3 regions of the Tardiphaga sp. 619_E2_N8_4 genome follow, and region 1 is predicted to be linked to each of the others. Evidence: predicted binding sites of a transcription regulator. Region 1 holds the regulator's gene; each other region holds the start of a gene.
The links. The regulator HrcA, encoded in region 1, represses chaperone genes, less so after heat shock. The targets are predictions, from matches to a motif close to GTTAGCACTCNCNNNNNGNGAGTGCTAAC.
Positions count from the first base shown of each region.

Region 2: a site for HrcA is predicted at 4,041-4,069, ahead of AB8A23_RS28375 (co-chaperone GroES). Genes of this name have one in related genera too.
Region 3: a site for HrcA is predicted at 1,619-1,647, ahead of AB8A23_RS15950 (co-chaperone GroES). Genes of this name have one in related genera too.

Region 1 covers NZ_JBPWQJ010000001.1:1,071,145-1,077,227, reverse strand. Annotated here, with positions in the region: gene AB8A23_RS05095 (penicillin-binding protein activator) at 1-873, shown strand, start outside; gene hemW (radical SAM family heme chaperone HemW) at 877-2,040, opposite strand; gene rdgB (RdgB/HAM1 family non-canonical purine NTP pyrophosphatase) at 2,027-2,662, opposite strand; gene rph (ribonuclease PH) at 2,698-3,420, opposite strand; gene hrcA (heat-inducible transcriptional repressor HrcA) at 3,573-4,661, shown strand; gene grpE (nucleotide exchange factor GrpE) at 4,767-5,366, shown strand; gene pncA (bifunctional nicotinamidase/pyrazinamidase) at 5,421-6,083, opposite strand, start outside.
Region 2 covers NZ_JBPWQJ010000001.1:5,976,402-5,982,484, forward strand. Annotated here, with positions in the region: gene AB8A23_RS28360 (META domain-containing protein) at 1-304, shown strand, start outside; gene AB8A23_RS28365 (hypothetical protein) at 440-1,648, opposite strand; gene groL (chaperonin GroEL) at 1,849-3,504, opposite strand; gene AB8A23_RS28375 (co-chaperone GroES) at 3,654-3,950, opposite strand; gene AB8A23_RS28380 (hypothetical protein) at 4,262-4,789, shown strand; gene AB8A23_RS28385 (MFS transporter) at 4,837-6,045, shown strand; gene AB8A23_RS28390 (protein phosphatase CheZ) at 6,075-6,083, opposite strand, start outside.
Region 3 covers NZ_JBPWQJ010000001.1:3,361,607-3,367,689, forward strand. Annotated here, with positions in the region: gene groL (chaperonin GroEL) at 1-1,131, opposite strand, end outside; gene AB8A23_RS15950 (co-chaperone GroES) at 1,174-1,491, opposite strand; gene AB8A23_RS15955 (usg protein) at 1,911-2,195, shown strand; gene AB8A23_RS15960 (cupin domain-containing protein) at 2,303-2,839, shown strand; gene AB8A23_RS15965 (dipeptidase) at 2,941-4,002, shown strand; gene AB8A23_RS15970 (NupC/NupG family nucleoside CNT transporter) at 4,022-5,272, opposite strand; gene AB8A23_RS15975 (SDR family oxidoreductase) at 5,351-6,083, opposite strand, start outside.

The DNA.
Region 1 (6,083 bases):
GGCAGTGCGCAGGGCGCGCAGCAGGCCGCCCAGCAGGCGCTCGACGAAGGATCCGAAATCATTCTCGGACCGTTGTTTGCGCTGTCAGTGCCGGCCACCGCGCAGCTCACGCGCGCGCGCAACGTGCCGGTGATCGCGTTCTCGACCGATTCCAGCGTCGCCGGCCGTGGTGTCTATTTGCTCAGCTTCCTGCCCGAGTCCGACGTCAATCGCATCGTCGATTACGCCGCGGGCACGGGCAAACGCTCCTTTGCGGCGATGCTGCCCGAGAATGCCTATGGCAATGTGGTCGAAGTTGCGTTCAAGCAGGCCGTCGCGCGCAAGGGTGGCCGCGTCGTCGCTTTTGAGCGCTATGGTGCTGACCGCTCCAGCGCAGCACGCAACATTGCCGCATCGCTCACCGGCGCCGACGCGTTGTTCATTGCTGACGACGGCGATGCGGTCGTCGCGACGGCTGATGCCTTGACTGCGGCGGGTGCCAATCTGCGCAATGTGCAATTGCTCGGCACGGGCCTGTGGGACAATCCGCGCGTCTTCAACAGCGCCGCGTTGCAGGGTGGGCTCTATGCCGCGCCGGATCCCGCAGGGTTTCGTGCCTTTGCGGGCCGTTATCGCGCGAAATATGGCGGCGATCCCGTGCGTACCGCGACGCTCGCTTATGATGCGGTGGCGCTGGTCGCCGCGTTGGCGCGCACCCAGGGCGGACAGCGCTTCGCACCTGAAACGCTCACCAATCCATCAGGCTTTGCCGGCATCGATGGCCTGTTCCGGTTCCGCAGCGATGGCGGTAACGATCGCGGCCTCGCCGTGATGAAGGTCGCGTCGGGTGGTGGTCAGGCCGTGGCGGGCTCGCCGAAGAGCTTCGGGGCTTAGCGCCTACGCCGCCAGATCTGCCACGACAGCATCGAGCACGGGGAATCCTTCCTGCGTCACGCGCAGGCGGCCGTTCTGCTCGACGACGATCGCGCCTTCTTCGCGCAGGATCTGAATGCGCTTTTCATCCAGCGCGCGGCCGGACAGCATCTGATAGCGCGCGGGATCGATGCCCTCAGCGAGGCGCAGGCCCATCAGCAGATATTCGTCGGCGCGTTCTTCGCTGTTGAGCAACTCATCCGACGTGACGCCGTGGCCGTTGTCTTCCACGCGCATCACCCAGGCTTCCGGGCGTTTCTCGGTGGCGATGGCATGTCTGATACCATCGATGTCGAGGCGGCCATGAGCGCCTGGCCCGATACCGGCATATTCCTGGCCGCGCCAGTAGACGAGGTTGTGTTTGCACTCCGCGCCGGGGCGGGCATGATTGGAAATCTCGTAGAACGGCAGGCCTTGCTGTGCGCAGACTTCCTGCGTCACGTCATAAAGTGCGCGCGCGAGGCCCTCGTCGGGGGTCTTGAGCTTGCCGGCGGCGTGCAACCCGAAGAACGGCGTGCCTTCCTCGATGGTCAGCTGATACAGTGACAGATGTTCGGCGGCTTCCGAGATCGCGAGCTTGAGTTCGTCGGTCCACATCTGCGGGGTCTGGTCGGGGCGCGCATAGATCAGATCGAACGAATATCGATCGAACGCGCTGCGCGCGATGGCCACGGCATCGAGTGCCTCGCGCGCCGTATGCAAACGTCCGAGCGACTTCAGCGACGCATCGTCGAGTGCCTGTACGCCAAGTGACACGCGGTTGACGCCGGCCTCGCGATAGCCGCGAAAGCGCGTCGCTTCGACGGAGGTCGGGTTGGCTTCGAGTGATACTTCGACGTCGGAGGCGACGTTCCAGTACTTGCCGATCGAATCCAGAATCGCGCCGACCGTCTGCGGCTGCATCAGCGACGGCGTGCCGCCGCCGAGAAAGATCGACGTCACCGTGCGGCCCGGGGTGCGGGCTGCGGTGGTTTCGATCTCCCGTGCGAAGGCCCGCGCGAAACGTACTTCATCGACGGCGTGGTGACGGACATGGCTGTTGAAGTCGCAATACGGGCACTTCGACAGGCAGAACGGCCAGTGCACATAGACGCCGAAAGCGTCTTGCTGTGCGTCAGCGGGGTTCAAGGCAGATCTCCGCGAGTTTCACGAATGCCTTGGCGCGATGCGACAAGCCCTCGCCGAGTGGCGGCAACCCGTGCTTCTCGACCGCGGTCATTTCGCCGTAAGTGCGGGTGTGACCATCGGGCAGGAATGTCGGATCGTAGCCGAAGCCGGCAGCGCCGCGCGGCGGCCAGACCAGCGTGCCATGGGCGTGCGCTTCGACTTCCTCGAGATGACCGTCGGGCCACGCCACGCAGAGTGCCGAGACGAAATGCGCGGTGCGCTTGTCAGGCGAGGTCGCGCCGCGCTCTTGCAGCAAACGCTCGATGCGCGTCATTGCGCCGGTGAAGTCCTTGGACTCGCCGGCCCAGCGCGCCGAGAGGATGCCGGGCGCGCCGTCGAGGGCATCGACGACGAGGCCGGAATCATCTGCGAAGGCGGGGAGTTGCGCGACATTGGCCGCGGCAATCGCCTTGATCGCGGCATTGGCCTTGAAGGTGTCGCCGGTCTCGTCGGGCTCGGCGAGGTCGAGTTCGCCGGCCGACACTGCTTCGATGCCGTAGGGGGCCAAGAGATCGCGCATCTCGGCAAGCTTGCCGGGATTGTGGGTGGCGATGACGAGCTTCCCAGTGATTCGACGATGCATGATGCGAGTCTACGCCTGCTTGATGACTTGCGGAATCACGCGATGGCCATTTTCTGCAGTTCAACCAGACGTCCGACGCCCTTTTGCGCCAGTGCCATCAACTTCAGGAACTCGTCCTGCGTGAACGGCGTCTTCTCGGCAGTGCCCTGCACCTCGATGATGCGGCCGTCGCCGGTCATCACGAAATTGGCGTCGGTGTCGGCTTCGGAATCTTCGGCATAATCGAGATCGAGCACCGGGGTGCCCTGATAGATGCCGCAGGAAATCGCCGCGATATTGTCGCGCAGCACGTTGCCGCCGCCGTTCTTGAACATGTTGCGGTTCTTCATCCACGAGATGCAGTCGGCCAGCGCAACCCATGCGCCGGTGATCGACGCCGTGCGGGTGCCGCCATCGGCCTGGATCACGTCGCAGTCGATGGTGATCTGGCGTTCGCCGAGCGCTTCGAGGTCGACGGCAGCGCGCAGCGAGCGGCCGATCAGGCGCTGGATCTCGACGGTGCGGCCGCCCTGCTTGCCGGATGCGGCTTCGCGGCGGGTGCGTTCCAGCGTGGCGCGGGGCAGCATGCCGTATTCGGCGGTGACCCAGCCGCGGCCCTGGCCCTTAAGCCATGGTGGCAGGCGCTCCTCCAGCGTGGCGGTCACCAGCACGTGGGTGTCACCGAATTTCACCATGCAGGAGCCTTCGGCATATTTGACCACGCCGCGTTCCAGCGACACGGCGCGCAGTTCATCGGGCGCACGACGGCTTGGCCGCATGAGAAAATCCTTCCAAATGTCCAGAGAAGCCTGTTCGCGGTGCTTTTAGGGGCCACAGACCGCAGCGGCAAGGGCGGGGCAGGTTCCACAACCGCAATGGTGCTTGTATCCGGCCCGCCGGAGCGACAGATTAGGTTCTCAAGGAGTACCCTGTGGCCCACCACGATCCGATCGGCCTGATTTCGCCGCATGCCGGGCTCGCCCAGCTCAATGAGCGATCGCGTGAGATCTTCCGGCAGATCGTCGAGAGCTATCTCGCCACCGGCGAACCTGTCGGTTCGCGCAATATTTCACGCCTGATCACGGTTCCGCTGTCGCCAGCCTCGGTCCGCAACGTCATGTCGGACCTGGAGCAGCTCGGCCTCATCTATGCGCCACACACGTCTGCCGGCCGGCTGCCAACCGAACTCGGGCTGCGGTTCTTCGTCGATGCCTTGATGCAGGTCGGTGACCTCACCGAGCCCGAACGGCAGTCGATCCAGCAGCAACTGTCTTCGGTGGGGCGCTCGCAGACGGTGGAAGCGGCGCTCGGCGAGGCGCTGACGCAGCTGTCCGGGCTGACCCGCGCGGCGGCGGTGGTTTTGACCGCCAAGTCCAATGTGCGGCTGAAACACATCGAATTCGTCCGTCTGGAGCCCGAAAAGGCGCTGGTCGTGCTGGTCGCCGAGGATGGCCAGGTCGAAAACCGCGTGCTGACCCTGCCGCCGGGCGTGCCGTCGTCGGTGCTGAATGAGGCGTCGAACTTCCTTAATGCCCGGATTCGCGGCCGCACGCTGGCTGAGGCCCGGTTGGAGCTGGAGACGGCGCTGACCCAGAACCAGATCGAGCTCGATCAGCTGACCCAGAAGGTCATTGCCGCCGGCATTGCCAGCTGGTCGGGTGGCGAGAAGGATGATCGGCAGCTGATCGTGCGCGGCCAGGCCAATCTGCTCGAGGATCTCCATGCGCTGGAGGATCTTGAACGCGTTCGCCTCCTGTTCGACGATCTCGAAGCCAAGCGCGAGGTGATCGACCTTCTCGGCCGGGCGGAGACGGCCGAAGGTGTCCGCATCTTCATCGGCTCGGAAAACAAGCTGTTCTCGCTGTCCGGCTCGTCCACGATCATTGCGCCCTACAGCGATGGCGCCGGCCATATTGTCGGCGTTCTCGGTGTCATCGGCCCGACCCGGCTGAACTATGCGCGGGTGATCCCGATGGTAGATTACGCGGCGCGCATCGTTAGCCGCATGCTCGGCGGCTGACAGATCGGCCGAATCCGGCCGGTTGCGCTTGATTTTCGGCGCTCAAACCCCGATATCCCGCTCAGCAATCCCACCATTTTGGCGTGTTTTTGAGAAGGCAGCGTGATGACTGATTCCAATGGGCAGAACGACAATCAGGACAAGACGGCAGCGGCCGCCGATCCGGTGGTCTCCAAGCCCTACATCATGCCGGACGATCCGGAACCGAATTCGGTCGAGGCCCTGACCAAGGAAGCAGCGGAATCGCGCGACAAGATGCTGCGCACGCTGGCGGAGATGGAAAATCTGCGCAAGCGGACCCAGAAGGAAGTCGCCGACGGCCGCACCTATGCGATCGCCAATTTCGCGCGTGAAGTGCTCGATATCGCCGACAGCCTGCAGCGCGCCCTCGATGCCGTGCCTGCCGACACCAAGGCCGCCGCCGATCCAGGCCTGAAGGCGCTCCTCGAAGGTGTCGAGCTCACCGAGCGTTCGCTGCTCAACACGCTGGAAAAGAACGGCGTGAAGAAGTTCGATCCGTCGGGCGAGAAGTTCGATCCGAACTTCCAGCAGGCGATGTACGAAGTGCCCGATGCCTCGGTGCCCGCGGGCACCGTCGTTCAGGTCGTGCAGGCCGGTTACACCATCGGCGAACGCGTACTGCGCCCGGCGCTGGTCGGCGTGTCGAAGGGTGGGGCCAAGGCGGCGCCTGTAGCGTCGGAGTAAAGCTGCGTAGTAAGAGCTGGATCGCCCGGTCAAGCCGGGCGATGACAGCGAGAGTTAAGCCGCCAGATCGCCTGACTGAATCCGTTTCACGCCGGCTTTGTTCATGTCGGCCCAGGCCTTGGCCAGCGAGCCCTGCGTGTCGATGCCGCGGCAGGCATCTTCGATCACATAGACATCGAAACCTGCTTTTCGCGCATCGAGCGCCGACCACGCGACACAGAAGTCGGTGGCGAGGCCGGCGATAAATACACGCTGCAATTTGCGGGCTTTCAGATAGGCGGCAAGACCGGTGGTGGTCTTTCCGTCAGCCTCGGTAAACGCCGAATAGCTGTCGACGTCCTTGTTGAAGCCCTTGCGCAGGATCAGCTCGGTATGCGGGATCGCGAGATCCTTCGACAGCGCAGCCCCTTCAGTGCCCTGCACGCAGTGATCCGGCCACAGCACCTGTTTGCCGTATTTCACCTCAAGGGTCTCAAACGGCTTCTTGCCGCTGTGGCTGGATGCGAAGGAGATATGGCCCGGCGTGTGCCAGTCCTGTGTCATCACCACATCGGCGAATTTCTTCGCGATGCCGTTGATGATCGGGACGACCTTGTCGCCGTCCTTCACGGCCAAGCTGCCGCCCGGCAGGAAGCAGTTCTGCACGTCGATCACCAGCAGAACGGATGTGCGATCGAGACTGACCTTGCCGGCGGCGGATAATGTTTTGGGAGCTAG
Region 2 (6,083 bases), 4.9 Mb from region 1:
AATGACTCTGGATGCACAGCGTCAGCCCGGCTCGAAGCGGATTCCCAATCTCGAAATCGGCGACGCCGGCGAGGCGCGGGTGGAGTTGTGGTGCAAGGGCGGCAAGGGCCAGTTCTCGGTCGCTGGCAACACCGTCGTCTTCGTCGCCGGCGCGATGGAGCAACGCAGCTGCTCGGACGCACAGGCCGCGATGGACGATCAGTTGATCGCCGATCTCGGTGCGGCCACCAACTGGCAGCGGCGCGGTGATGCAGTGACGTTCGTCGGGCCGAAGTCGCTGCGGTTTCGGCTGAATACGAACTAGAGCGGCTCGCGTAGGATGGGTAGAGCGCAGCGAAACCCATCGCTTTCGACGATTTTGGTTGATGGGTTTCGCGAAGGCGCTCTACCCATCCTACGCTTCGGCATTGCTAACGACGGCTGAGCAGAATGCTGTCACTCACTTCCAGTTCGAATTATCTGCATCCCAACGCTGTGCCTTGAACTCCGCCGCGACGGCCGCAACCGCGCCGTTGTCGTCGCGCGGATCGCTCTCTTCATCGGCCGTCGGCGAATCCGCGAGAGCCAGCTTCGCGCCCGAGTTCTCATCCGCGGTTGTTACTGACGGCGTGCTGACCCACAGGATCAGCTTATCCGTCGTGCCGGGCTTGTCGGGAGCGATGATCGCGTTGACCTCGACCGTCTCCGTCAATTCGAGCGCGGGCAGAACCTGACTCGGGCGCTTGAAGGTCAGCTTGAGCTTTCCGGTCTCGTCGTCCCATGACGCGGCGGCAGGTTTGCCCGACATGGTCCTGGCGAGCACATTCGCCAGCGCCGTCGCAACCTTGTCGCGATTGATCTTGTCGCCATCGCGCCAGTCGGCGGCTGCAAAGCGCACGGTACGATCCATGTCGATAGCGCCCGTGGTCCAGCCGACATTGACGACGCCGGGATAGGTCTTGGTTTTGGCGACGAACGTCGCGGCGCGTTCCGGATCGATGGCGAGGCTGATGACCTGCTCGCCGGCGCGCAGTGCATCGCACGATACGGCCAGGCTGTTCAACGCGACCTCGACGCTCTGCCCACGCAGCGTGCGCACGAAATCGAGCGCGGCTTCGAGCTTGATCTTGACCGCGATCGCTTCGGGCGACACTTCGGTGAAATCCTTCGGCGCGGGCGCGATATTGTCGTCGGTGGACTGATTGTCCTGGAATTCCTTCTCGCTCTGATCGGAATTGTCCGAGGAGGTCACGTTGTTGTTGGTCTGACCGACCGAGATCTGCCCCTTGAATTCGAACGTGTCGCCGGTCGGCCGGCGGTTCAGCTTGATGGTCACCGGCAGCTTGTCGACCTGGGTCTGCGTTGCGCCGGTCAGCGTCGAACCGCTGACCGTGAGATTGGCGACGAAGCGATCCTTGCGGTCGCTGCCCTTCTCGGCGGGATAGCAGACATCAAGCGTCGCGGCCGTGACGGCCTTGCCCTGCCGCGTCTCCCGGAGGATCACGTCGGCATTGCCGTTCATGACGCCGTCGATCGAGGTGAAATAGCGCGTCTCGGGGCCTGCCGGCTGGCTCTTCGGCGCGGCTTTCACCTGCGCGAAGGCGTGGTGGACGGTCCCAACCGAGGCGGTGACCGTAAGGCCGAGCAGACAAAGATGAAGCGCGCGCATTTCAAAAGTCCCTGGACGTTATCGACGTGTCTCCGGGCGAATTTATCTGATTCCGCCCATGCGAGATTAATCACGGGATTGAATCAGAACGGCGACCAAGGCGAAAGGCCATAAGTCGCAGGCGCATTGTATCAGGGCAAAAAAGAAGGCCGCCCGGAGGCGGCCTTCGATCACAATGCAGTTGAGCGTGAAAGCAGGGCTTAGAAGCCCATGCCTCCCATTCCGCCCATGCCACCCATACCGCCGCCACCGCCCGGCATCGCCGGTGCAGCTTCCTTCGGCAGTTCGGCGACCATGGCTTCGGTGGTGACCAGCAGGCCGGCAACCGAGGCGGCGTCCTGCAGTGCAGTACGCACCACCTTGGCCGGATCGATGATGCCCTTGGCGACCATGTCGACATAGGTTTCGGTCTGTGCGTCGAAGCCGAAGGTCTCGGACTTCTCGTCCAGGATCTTGCCGACCACGATCGAACCTTCAACGCCGGCGTTTTCGGCGATCTGGCGGATCGGAGCTTCCAGCGCCTTCAGCACGATGTTGATACCGGCCTGCACATCGGCGTTCTCGTTGGTGAGACGGCCGACGGCCTTCTTGGCACGCAGCAGCGCAGTGCCGCCACCGGGGACGATGCCTTCCTGAACGGCCGCACGGGTGGCGTTCAGCGCGTCATCCACGCGATCCTTCTTTTCCTTCACTTCGACTTCGGTCGCGCCGCCGACGCGGATCACCGCGACGCCGCCTGCAAGCTTGGCCAGACGCTCCTGCAGCTTCTCACGGTCGTAGTCCGAGGTGGTTTCCTCGATCTGCGCCTTGATCTGATTGACGCGGGCTTCGATCGCCGGCTTCTTGCCAGCGCCGTTGACGACAGTGGTGTTTTCCTTGTCGATCACGACCTTCTTGGCGCGGCCGAGCATGGCGAGCGTGACGCTTTCCAGCTTCATGCCGAGATCTTCCGAGACGAGCTGACCGCCGGTCAGGATCGCAAGGTCTTCCAGCATCGCCTTGCGGCGATCGCCGAAGCCCGGTGCCTTGACGGCAGCAACCTTGAGGCCACCGCGCAGGCGGTTGACGACGAGGGTGGCGAGGGCTTCGCCCTCGACGTCTTCAGCGATGATCAGCAGCGGCTTGCCCGACTGCACCACGGCTTCGAGCACCGGCAGCATGGCCTGCAGGCTGGAGATCTTCTTCTCGACGAGCAGGACGTACACGTCCTCGAGCTCGGCGGTCATCTTCTCGGCATTGGTGACGAAGTAGGGCGACAGGTAGCCGCGATCGAACTTCATGCCCTCGACGATGTCGACTTCGGTCTCGAGCGACTTGTTCTCTTCAACCGTGATGACGCCTTCGTTCCCGACCTTCTGCATTGCCTGGGCGATCATCTTGCCGATGGCGGCGTCGCCGTTGGCGGAGATGGTACCGACCTGAGCGACTTCAGCCGAAGACGCAACCGGCTTGGCGCGCTTGGTGATGTCCTTGATGACGGCGGCGACGGCGATATCGATGCCGCGCTTGAGGTCCATCGGGTTCATGCCGGCAGCAACCGACTTGGCGCCTTCACGGACGATGGCCTGGGCCAGCACGGTGGCGGTGGTGGTGCCGTCGCCTGCGGTGTCGTTGGTCTTCGAGGCGACTTCGCGCAGCATCTGCGCGCCCATGTTCTCGAACTTGTCCTCGAGCTCGATCTCCTTGGCGACGGTGACGCCGTCCTTGGTGATGCGCGGAGCGCCGAACGACTTCTCGATCACGACATTGCGGCCCTTCGGACCGAGCGTGACCTTGACGGCATTGGCGAGAATGTCGACGCCGCGCAGCATGCGATCGCGCGCGTCTCCGGAGAATTTAACGTCTTTGGCGGCCATGTGATGGTGCTCCAAGTGATGGGAATTTGAAATTAAAACGCTGTCATGGCCGGGCTTGTCCCGGCCATCCATCTTCCTGCGAAGAAGCCAGATGGATGCCCGGATCAAGTCCGGGCATGACGGCGTGTGGGGAGGCTGAAGCGAGTCGCTTAGGCGATCACGCCCATGATGTCCGACTCCTTCATGATGAGGAGTTCTTCGCCGTCGAGTTTGATCTCGGTGCCCGACCACTTGCCGAACAGAACCTTGTCGCCGACCTTGATATCGATCGGGATCAGCTTGCCGGCTTCGTCGCGGCCACCGGGGCCCACGCCGACGACTTCGCCTTCAGACGGCTTTTCCTTGGCGCTGTCCGGGATGATGATGCCGCCCTTGGTCTTCTCGTCGGCGACGATGCGCTTGACGACGACGCGGTCGTGCAGCGGGCGGAATTTGGTCTTGGCCATGGGAGTGTCCCTTTAGGGTTTGCGATTTCGTTGCCATCTCGGAGGCGGGCGGGAATCCAGCCGGAACGCTCAAGGCGGCCGGCTCATTCCCTTAGCAATCGCGCTCCGGGAGTGCTAATTGAGCGTCCGGGAAATATGGCCAGACGCTTTTTGAGTCAAGCGAGGCCTTAAGGCCTTGGTGAGGCCAATATAGGATGATCTGGAAACCATAATGGAGAGTCGGCGTAATTCTGCCGACCTCATTGCGCCGTCAGGTGTTTTGCGCTTGGCTGCCGGGACGGGCAGCCGGGGAATTTGCTCTAGGGGATAATATGATCAGGTCACGCTACGCCCGCACGGTTGCCCATCTGGCGATCGTTTCAACTTTGGCGCTGTCATTGGGCGGGTGCAGCACGTCTGGTGGATTGGGCGGGTTCAGCTTTGGGAACTCGCAGCCGACACCGCCGCCGGAGCCCCCGCCGGCGCCGGAACTGCCAGCCTCGATCCGCTCGGAAGAACTCGTCGGCCGCTGGGGTCTGGCGTCTTACATGAATCCCAACGATCGCGTTCGCACCGAGAATGCCGCGCGCGGCCAGTGCAAGCAGCCCTATATCATCGGCCAGGGCGCCACCGGCGGCGTCATCATGCATCTTGCCGACGAGGCGACGCCGCAGGAACTGCGCCTCAAGGGCTCGCCGAGCGGCAAGAACTATATCGGCCCGCCCGGTCCCGCCGGTGGTGAGAAGGATCGCGAGATCGTCTCCTTCGACGGTCGGATTCTCGTCACGCGCTTCATCGACAAGGACGCTGCGGTTCGCTACGGCAACATGGTCTATGTCCGTTGCGCACCTAAGGCCTGACCTGAGGCGTAAGGCGGGTTCCGCCACTCCCTTGAAGACGTGAGCCCATGCACCGATTGCGCGACCTTGTTTTCGGACCGGGCCGCGCGGTCCTTGTGCTGGCATTCACCCAGATCCTGACCTGGGGCATCCTGATCTATCCACCGGTGCTGACCATGCCGCATGTCACGGCGGCGCATGGCTGGTCGCTGGCCTTCGGCATGGCGGGCTTTTCGCTGGGGCTGATCGTATCGGGACTGCTGTCGCCGGTGGTTGGTGGATTGATCGACCGCCACGGCGGCAATGTCGTCATGGCATCGGGCGCATTGGCCGGTGCCTTGGGTCTCGCTCTGTTTTCAGTCGCCGATCATCCCGCGACCTATCTGGCCTGCTGGGTGTTGCTCGGCGCTGCAATGTCTGCGTCGCTCTACGATCCCGCCTTCGCCACGCTGACGCGTATCTTCGGTGCCTCGGCGCGGCGGCAGATCACCTTCGTGACCTTTGCAGGCGGCTTCGCCTCGACGGTTGGCTGGCCGGCGACCCATCTTCTGCTTGAGGCCGTCGGCTGGCGCGGGACGTATCTGACCTTCGCAGCGATCTTCGCATTTGTCGTTGCGCCGCTTCATGCTTTTGCATTGCCGCGCCACGTCGCCGTCGCGCCTCTGCCCGTGGTGGACGCCGTTGTCGTTCCCCCGCAGGCAACCCTGCGCCCGGAAGGCTGGCCGTTCATCCTGCTGGCGGCGGCGTTCTCGCTTTACAGCTTCATTCTGTCGGGCGTGACCTCGAACCTGCTCGCGCTGCTGGAGCGCGGCGGGCTCAGTGCTGCAACGGCGGTGACCATCGGTGCGATGTTCGGTCCGGCGCAGGTGGCATCGCGGCTGGCAGACTTCATGCTGGCGGGACGCACCCATCCGCTGTGGATCGCGCGCGGGGCGGTGGTGCTCGTGGTATCGGCCTTCGCGATGCTGGCCTTTGCGGGGATTTCGTTTCCGCTGGCGGCCTTGTTCGCTATCGGCTTCGGAGCGGCCAATGGCGTCATGACCATCGCGCGCGGTGCGCTGCCGCTTCTGATGTTCGGCCCGGCGGGGTATGGCCGTGTGATCGGCCGTATCGCGCGGCCGGCTTTGTTCGTGCAGGCCTTCGCGCCATTCGTGGTGGCGTCCGCAGTCGAGACACTGTCCGACCGCATGGTGCTGCTGCTTGGGACCGTGTTGGCGCTGGCGGTGCTGCTCTGTTTCGTGATGATAAAAACGCCGGGCATTGCTGCCCGGCGTTAAACGATCTCTAACTGTAGTCGAAAATTGTCTTAGCCGAA
Region 3 (6,083 bases), 2.3 Mb from region 1:
GGCAACGCCGCCAGCCAGCTTGGCGAGACGCTCCTGCAGCTTCTCACGGTCGTAGTCCGAAGTGGTTTCTTCGATCTGTGCCTTGATCTGCGCCACGCGTGCTTCGATGTCGGCCTTCTTGCCGGCGCCGTTGACGATGGTGGAGTTTTCCTTGTCGATCATCACCTTCTTGGCGCGGCCAAGCATGGCGAGCGTGACGTTCTCGAGCTTGATGCCGAGATCTTCCGAGATCGCCTGGCCGCCGGTCAGGATCGCGATGTCCTGCAGCATGGCCTTGCGGCGATCGCCGAAGCCCGGAGCCTTGACGGCAGCGACCTTGAGGCCGCCACGCAGGCGGTTGACGACGAGGGTGGCGAGAGCTTCGCCTTCGACGTCTTCCGCGACGATGACGAGCGGCTTGCCGGTCTGCACGACGGCTTCGAGCAGCGGCAGCATCTCGTTCAGCGAGGAGAGCTTCTTCTCGTTGATCAGGATGTAGGCGTCGTCGAATTCAACGCGCATCTTGTCGGCGTTGGTGACGAAGTAGGGCGAGATGTAGCCGCGGTCGAACTGCATGCCTTCGACGACGTCGAGTTCGGTTTCGAGCGACTTGGCTTCTTCAACCGTGATGACGCCCTCGTTGCCGACCTTCTTCATCGCGTCGGCGAGGAACTTGCCGATTTCTGCGTCGCCGTTGGCGGAGATGGTGCCGACCTGAGCGATTTCGTCGTTCGAGGTGACCTTCTTGGAGTTCTTGACGAGGTCAGCAACCACGGCTTCCACAGCCAGGTCGATGCCGCGCTTCAGATCCATCGGGTTCATGCCGGCAGCAACCGACTTGGCGCCTTCACGGACGATCGCCTGAGCGAGCACGGTGGCGGTGGTGGTGCCGTCGCCGGCCGCGTCGGCCGACTTCGAGGCCACTTCGCGCACCATCTGGGCGCCCATGTTCTCGAACTTGTCGTCGAGCTCGATTTCCTTGGCGACGGTGACGCCGTCCTTGGTGATGCGGGGCGCGCCGAATGACTTGTCGATGACGACGTTGCGGCCCTTCGGACCGAGCGTCACCTTCACGGCGTTGGCGAGAATGTCGACGCCGCGCAGCATCTTGTCGCGGGCATCAACGCCGAATTTCACTTCTTTAGCTGACATGTTTTGCTTCCTTGAAAATCAGGATGGATGGGGAAAAGGCGCTTAAGCGGCCTTCTTCTTGGCGGGAGCGGCACCTTCGAGGACGCCCATGATGTCGCTTTCCTTCATGATCAGCAGGTCCTGACCATCGATCTTGACCTCGGTGCCCGACCACTTGCCGAACAGCACGCGCTCGCCGACCTTCAGATCGATCGGGATCAGCTTGCCGGCTTCGTCGCGGCCGCCCGGGCCGACGGAGACGATCTCGCCCTGGGAGGGCTTCTCTTTGGCGCTATCCGGAATGATGATGCCGCCAGCGGACTTCTCTTCGGCGTCGATACGCTTGACCACAACGCGATCGTGAAGCGGACGGAATTTCATGCAGTCCTCCTAAGTTTCTGTAGATGCTTGAGAAATTTAAATTGGCAGTCTGAGCCAACAAGTGCCAGCGCAGCTGGTCCGGACATAGGCCGAACGTTCCTCACCGGCAAGGGTCTGTATCAAATATTTTGGCACTCAAATATGACGGGTGCCAGAATTGGTTAAGACCCTCCGATACCGGCTCTCGAATCCGTTAGCATCCACGGTAAGTGGCTGCTAACACTCGGCTTTCAATACATTATTAAACTTTTAAGCTTGTGATGAAGACGTTGCTTGCGTCACATTTCATGCATCGTGTTGTCATGGGCGAAGTGGAAGCCGGTTCGCTGCAGTCAGCACGGTCACAGGAGAGCAGAGCGAAGTTCGACGTCAAACCGGAATCCACTTAGCCGAATGCGCTCTGTCCATGGAGGTTGAACATGGTCTCGAGAAATGCAGTTTCTGACGATTTCAGGAAGCAGGTGCTTGGCTACGGACTGACGACGGCGCAGATCCTCTACCGCATGCCCGATCACCCCTCGCTGCTGCAGACCTATGTCTGGCAGAACTATGATTTGTTTCCGAAGTTTCCCGCGCTGAAGGATTTCCTGGATTTCTGGCAAGAGAAGCTCGATGGCCCGCTCTTTGCGGTAACCGTCGCGCATTCGAAACTGATCAAGCCGGCCGAGCTTCGTGCCGTGGATGGCGTCTTCCGGTTGCACTAGTCCGCGCCTCTCAACGCGCCGGATGAATTGCCGCTGTGCTGAACTACAGCTAGGTTCCCGGACGCGCTGGCCGTTTGTTCGGCATTGCGCCGGGTGGGAAACACGACATGGCGAAGCTGAAGCGAACGTCAAAGAGCGCAGCGAAAGCGGCTGCGACGAAGAAGCCTGCGACACAGGCGGTAGCGAAAGCAGCAAAGAAGCTCTCTGTTGGCAAGCCAGCCAAGGCGAGTGCAAAAGCTGTCGCGAAACCCGGCCAGCGCCGCAAGCAGCGCGTCGCGATCAGTCACTATCAGGAAGAAGCATTTCTCGGCGACGGCCTGCGTGCCTACGCAAAGTATCGCGATCTCGGCGTTGCCGCTGCGACCGGCGGTTTGGCGCATGCGCATGTCATCCGGCTGATCGGACCTTGCGATCCGAAAGAGGTCTCCAAGCTTCACTATCACGATGCCGAGTTTCAGCTGGTCTATGTGCTGAACGGCTGGGTGAAGGCCTATATGGAAGGCGAGGGCGAGATGACCATGCGTCAGGGGTCATGCTGGACCCAGCCGCCACGCATCAGGCATCTGATCCGTGATTACTCCGACAATTGCGAACTGCTGGAAGTGATCCTTCCGGCGGAGTTCAAGACGGTGGAAGTCCGGTAGTTCGCGTGCGGAAATGCGACGCGTGCCTTGTTCGCGCGTCGCAGTGGCGTTGAATCAGCTATGCTGAGCCCGTCGCTGCCCTGGCCCTCAACGAGTATCTCATGACTGCATCCGTTCCGGTTTTCGACGGTCACAACGATGTGCTGCTGCGGCTGTACAAATCGCAATCGCACGATCCGGTATCCGACTTCCTGACCGGGGAAGCCGCCGGTCACATCGACCTGCCGAAGGCGAAGGCCGGCGCATTCGTCGGCGGGCTGTTCGCGCTGTATTCGCCGGCAGCTCAGGCGTCATCGGGATTCATGGCTCAGATGACGGGCGGACGCTACGCCGTGCCGCTCCCCGAGCCGCTGACGATGGACGAGGCGCGCAATTCCGTCGTCGCCGAACTGGCCATCCTGCTGCAGCTCGAACGCGCTTCCGCAGGCGCGGTGGCGATCTGCGCCACCACCGCCGAAATCCGGTCCGCCATTGAGCGCAAGGCGCTGGCCGTGGTGGTCCATCTGGAAGGCGCGGAGGCCATCGACGCCGAGCTCAGATTCCTCGACGTTCTCTATGCGGCGGGGTTGCGGTCGATCGGGCCGGTGTGGAGCCGGACCAACATCTTCGGCCATGGCGTGCCGTTTCACTTCCCGTCCGGGCCCGATCTCGGCGACGGTCTCACCGCGGCCGGCGAGCGGTTGATCGGCGCCTGCAATGACCTGAAGATTTTGGTCGACCTGTCGCACATCACCGAGAAGGGTTTTTGGGATGTGGCGCGGCTGTCGAAGGCGCCGCTGGTGGCGACCCATTCCAATGCCCATGCGCTGTGCCCGTCGCCGCGCAATCTCACCGACAAGCAGCTCGCCGCGATCCGCGACACCGGCGGCATGGTCGGCCTGAATTTCGCGACCTGCTTCCTGCGCCCCGACGGCAGCATGCGGCCCGACACCGGCATCGAGCTGATGGTGCAGCAGATCGACTATCTGCTGGAGAAGTTGGGCGAGGATCACGTCGGGCTGGGATCGGATTTCGACGGCGCGGTGGTGCCCGAGGCCATCGACTCCGCCGCGGGTCTGCAGGCGCTGTTCGTGGCCTTGCGCGACAAGGGCTATTCCGAGACGCTGCTCGGCAAGCTCGGCGCGCGCAACTGGCTCGATCTGCTGCAGCGGACGATCGGCTGACCGGCGCTGGCGGCGTGTCTCAGGTGAGCATGCCGACGATCGCGCCCATCAGGCAGGTCGTCAGCGTCCCCGAGACGATCGACTTCACACCGAGCGCGTTGATTTCGTTACGACGTTCCGGCGCCATGGTGCCCAGGCCTCCGATCATAATTCCGAGGCTGGCAAAATTTGCAAATCCGCACAGCGCATAAAGCATGATGAGGCGCGAGCGCGCATCCAGCGCATCGGGACCGAGCTTCGCCAATTGAACATAAGCGATCAACTCGTTGAGGATCGTCTTGACGCCCATCAGCGAGCCCGCGGTCAGCGCCTGGTCCCACGGCAGGCCCATCAGCCAGCACACCGGTGCCATCACGTAACCCAGTAGGCGCTGCACGGACAGCGTGTTGCCTCCCACGGTCGGCATCATCATGAGGATCGCGTTCATGAGATACATCAGCGCCACGAAGACCAGCAGCAGGGCGATGATGTTGACGAGCAGTTCGATGCCTGCACTCGTGCCCTTGACGATCGCATCTATCGTGCTCGTGGCCGATGCGTCCGGATTGGCGAGCAATCCACCTGTGCGACGATCCTCCGTCTCGGGCACCATGATCAGGCTGACAAGGATCGCAGCTGGCGCCGAGAGCACGGAAGCAATCACGAAATGCGCCGACGCATCGGGGATCAGTGGCGCCATGAAAGTGGCGTAGAGCACCAGCACGGTACCGGCGATCCCCGCCATGCCGCCCGTCATCACCAGAAACAGTTCGCTGCGCGTGAGCTGCGCGAGGTAAGGGCGAATAAACAACGGGGCCTCGACCATGCCCAGAAAGATGTTCGCGGCCGTTGACAGCCCGACCGCGCCGCCGATGCCGAGCGTGCGTTCGAGCAGCCACGCCATGCCGCGCACGATTGGCGGCAGGATACGCCAGTAGAAGAGCAGGCTGGTCAGCACGCTGATGACCAGCACCACGGGGAGTGCCTGCAGTGCGAGCACGAAATCCGCGCCGGGATTCTTGAGATCGAACGGTAGTGCGCCGCCGCCGAGATAACCGAACACGAAGGAGGTGCCGGCGCGCGACGCTGCGGCGATGGTGCTGACAGCATCGTTGATGCTGCTGAAGGCGCGTGTCACGACGGGAAGCTTCAGCAGGATCACGGCAGCGACGATCGTCAATGCGAGACCGATCGCGGCCTGTCTCAGCGACACCTTGCTGCGGTTTTCACCGAGCGCCCAGGCGATCCCCAAAAGCGCGATGACGCCGAACGCCGATTGTAGCTGAAGCATAAATCCCCCGAAACCGCAGCGATGATGCCGCGGCTTCCCATGTCATGCAATCGCAATGCCGCTGAGGCGGATTGCGTTTTAGCCGCGTCCGACGAACGGCATCTTCGTCGCCATGACCGTCATGGTCAGCACATTGGCGTCGAGCGGCAGGCCGGCCATATAGGCGACGGCGTCGCCGACGGCTTTGGCGTCCATGCGTGGCTCTTGCTTCGAGGTGCCGTCGGGCTGCAGCACGCCGGGGCCGTTGACCATGCGGTCGGTCATGGGTGTGGCGGCGTTGCCGATATCGACCTGGCCGACGGCGATGTCATAGGCGCGGCCGTCGAGATTGCTGGCCTTGGTCAAGCCGGTGATGGCGTGTTTGGTCGAGGTATAGGCGGCGGAGAACGGGCGCGGCGCATGCGCCGAGATCGAGCCGTTATTGATGATGCGGCCGCCGCGGGGCGTCTGATCCTTCATGATGCGGAAGGCGTGCTGCGTGCACAGGAACGGCGCGGTGAGATTGGTGTTCACCACGGCCTGCCACTGTTCGAGGCCGAGGTCTTCGAACGGGATCGCGGGCGCGCCCATGCCGGCATTGTTGAACAGCACGTCGAGCCGGCCGAATTCCTGCATTACCCTGGCGAACAGCGCGGCGATGGAGGCCGGGTCGGCCATGTCCGCGCTCACGGGGAGGCTCTTGCTGCCATTGGCCGCGCCGAGCTTCTGGGTCTCTTGCAGCAGTTCGAGCCGGCGACCGGCGAGCACGACGGTGAAACCGGCATTCATCAGCGCAAGCGATGCGGCACGGCCGACGCCGGTGCCAGCTCCG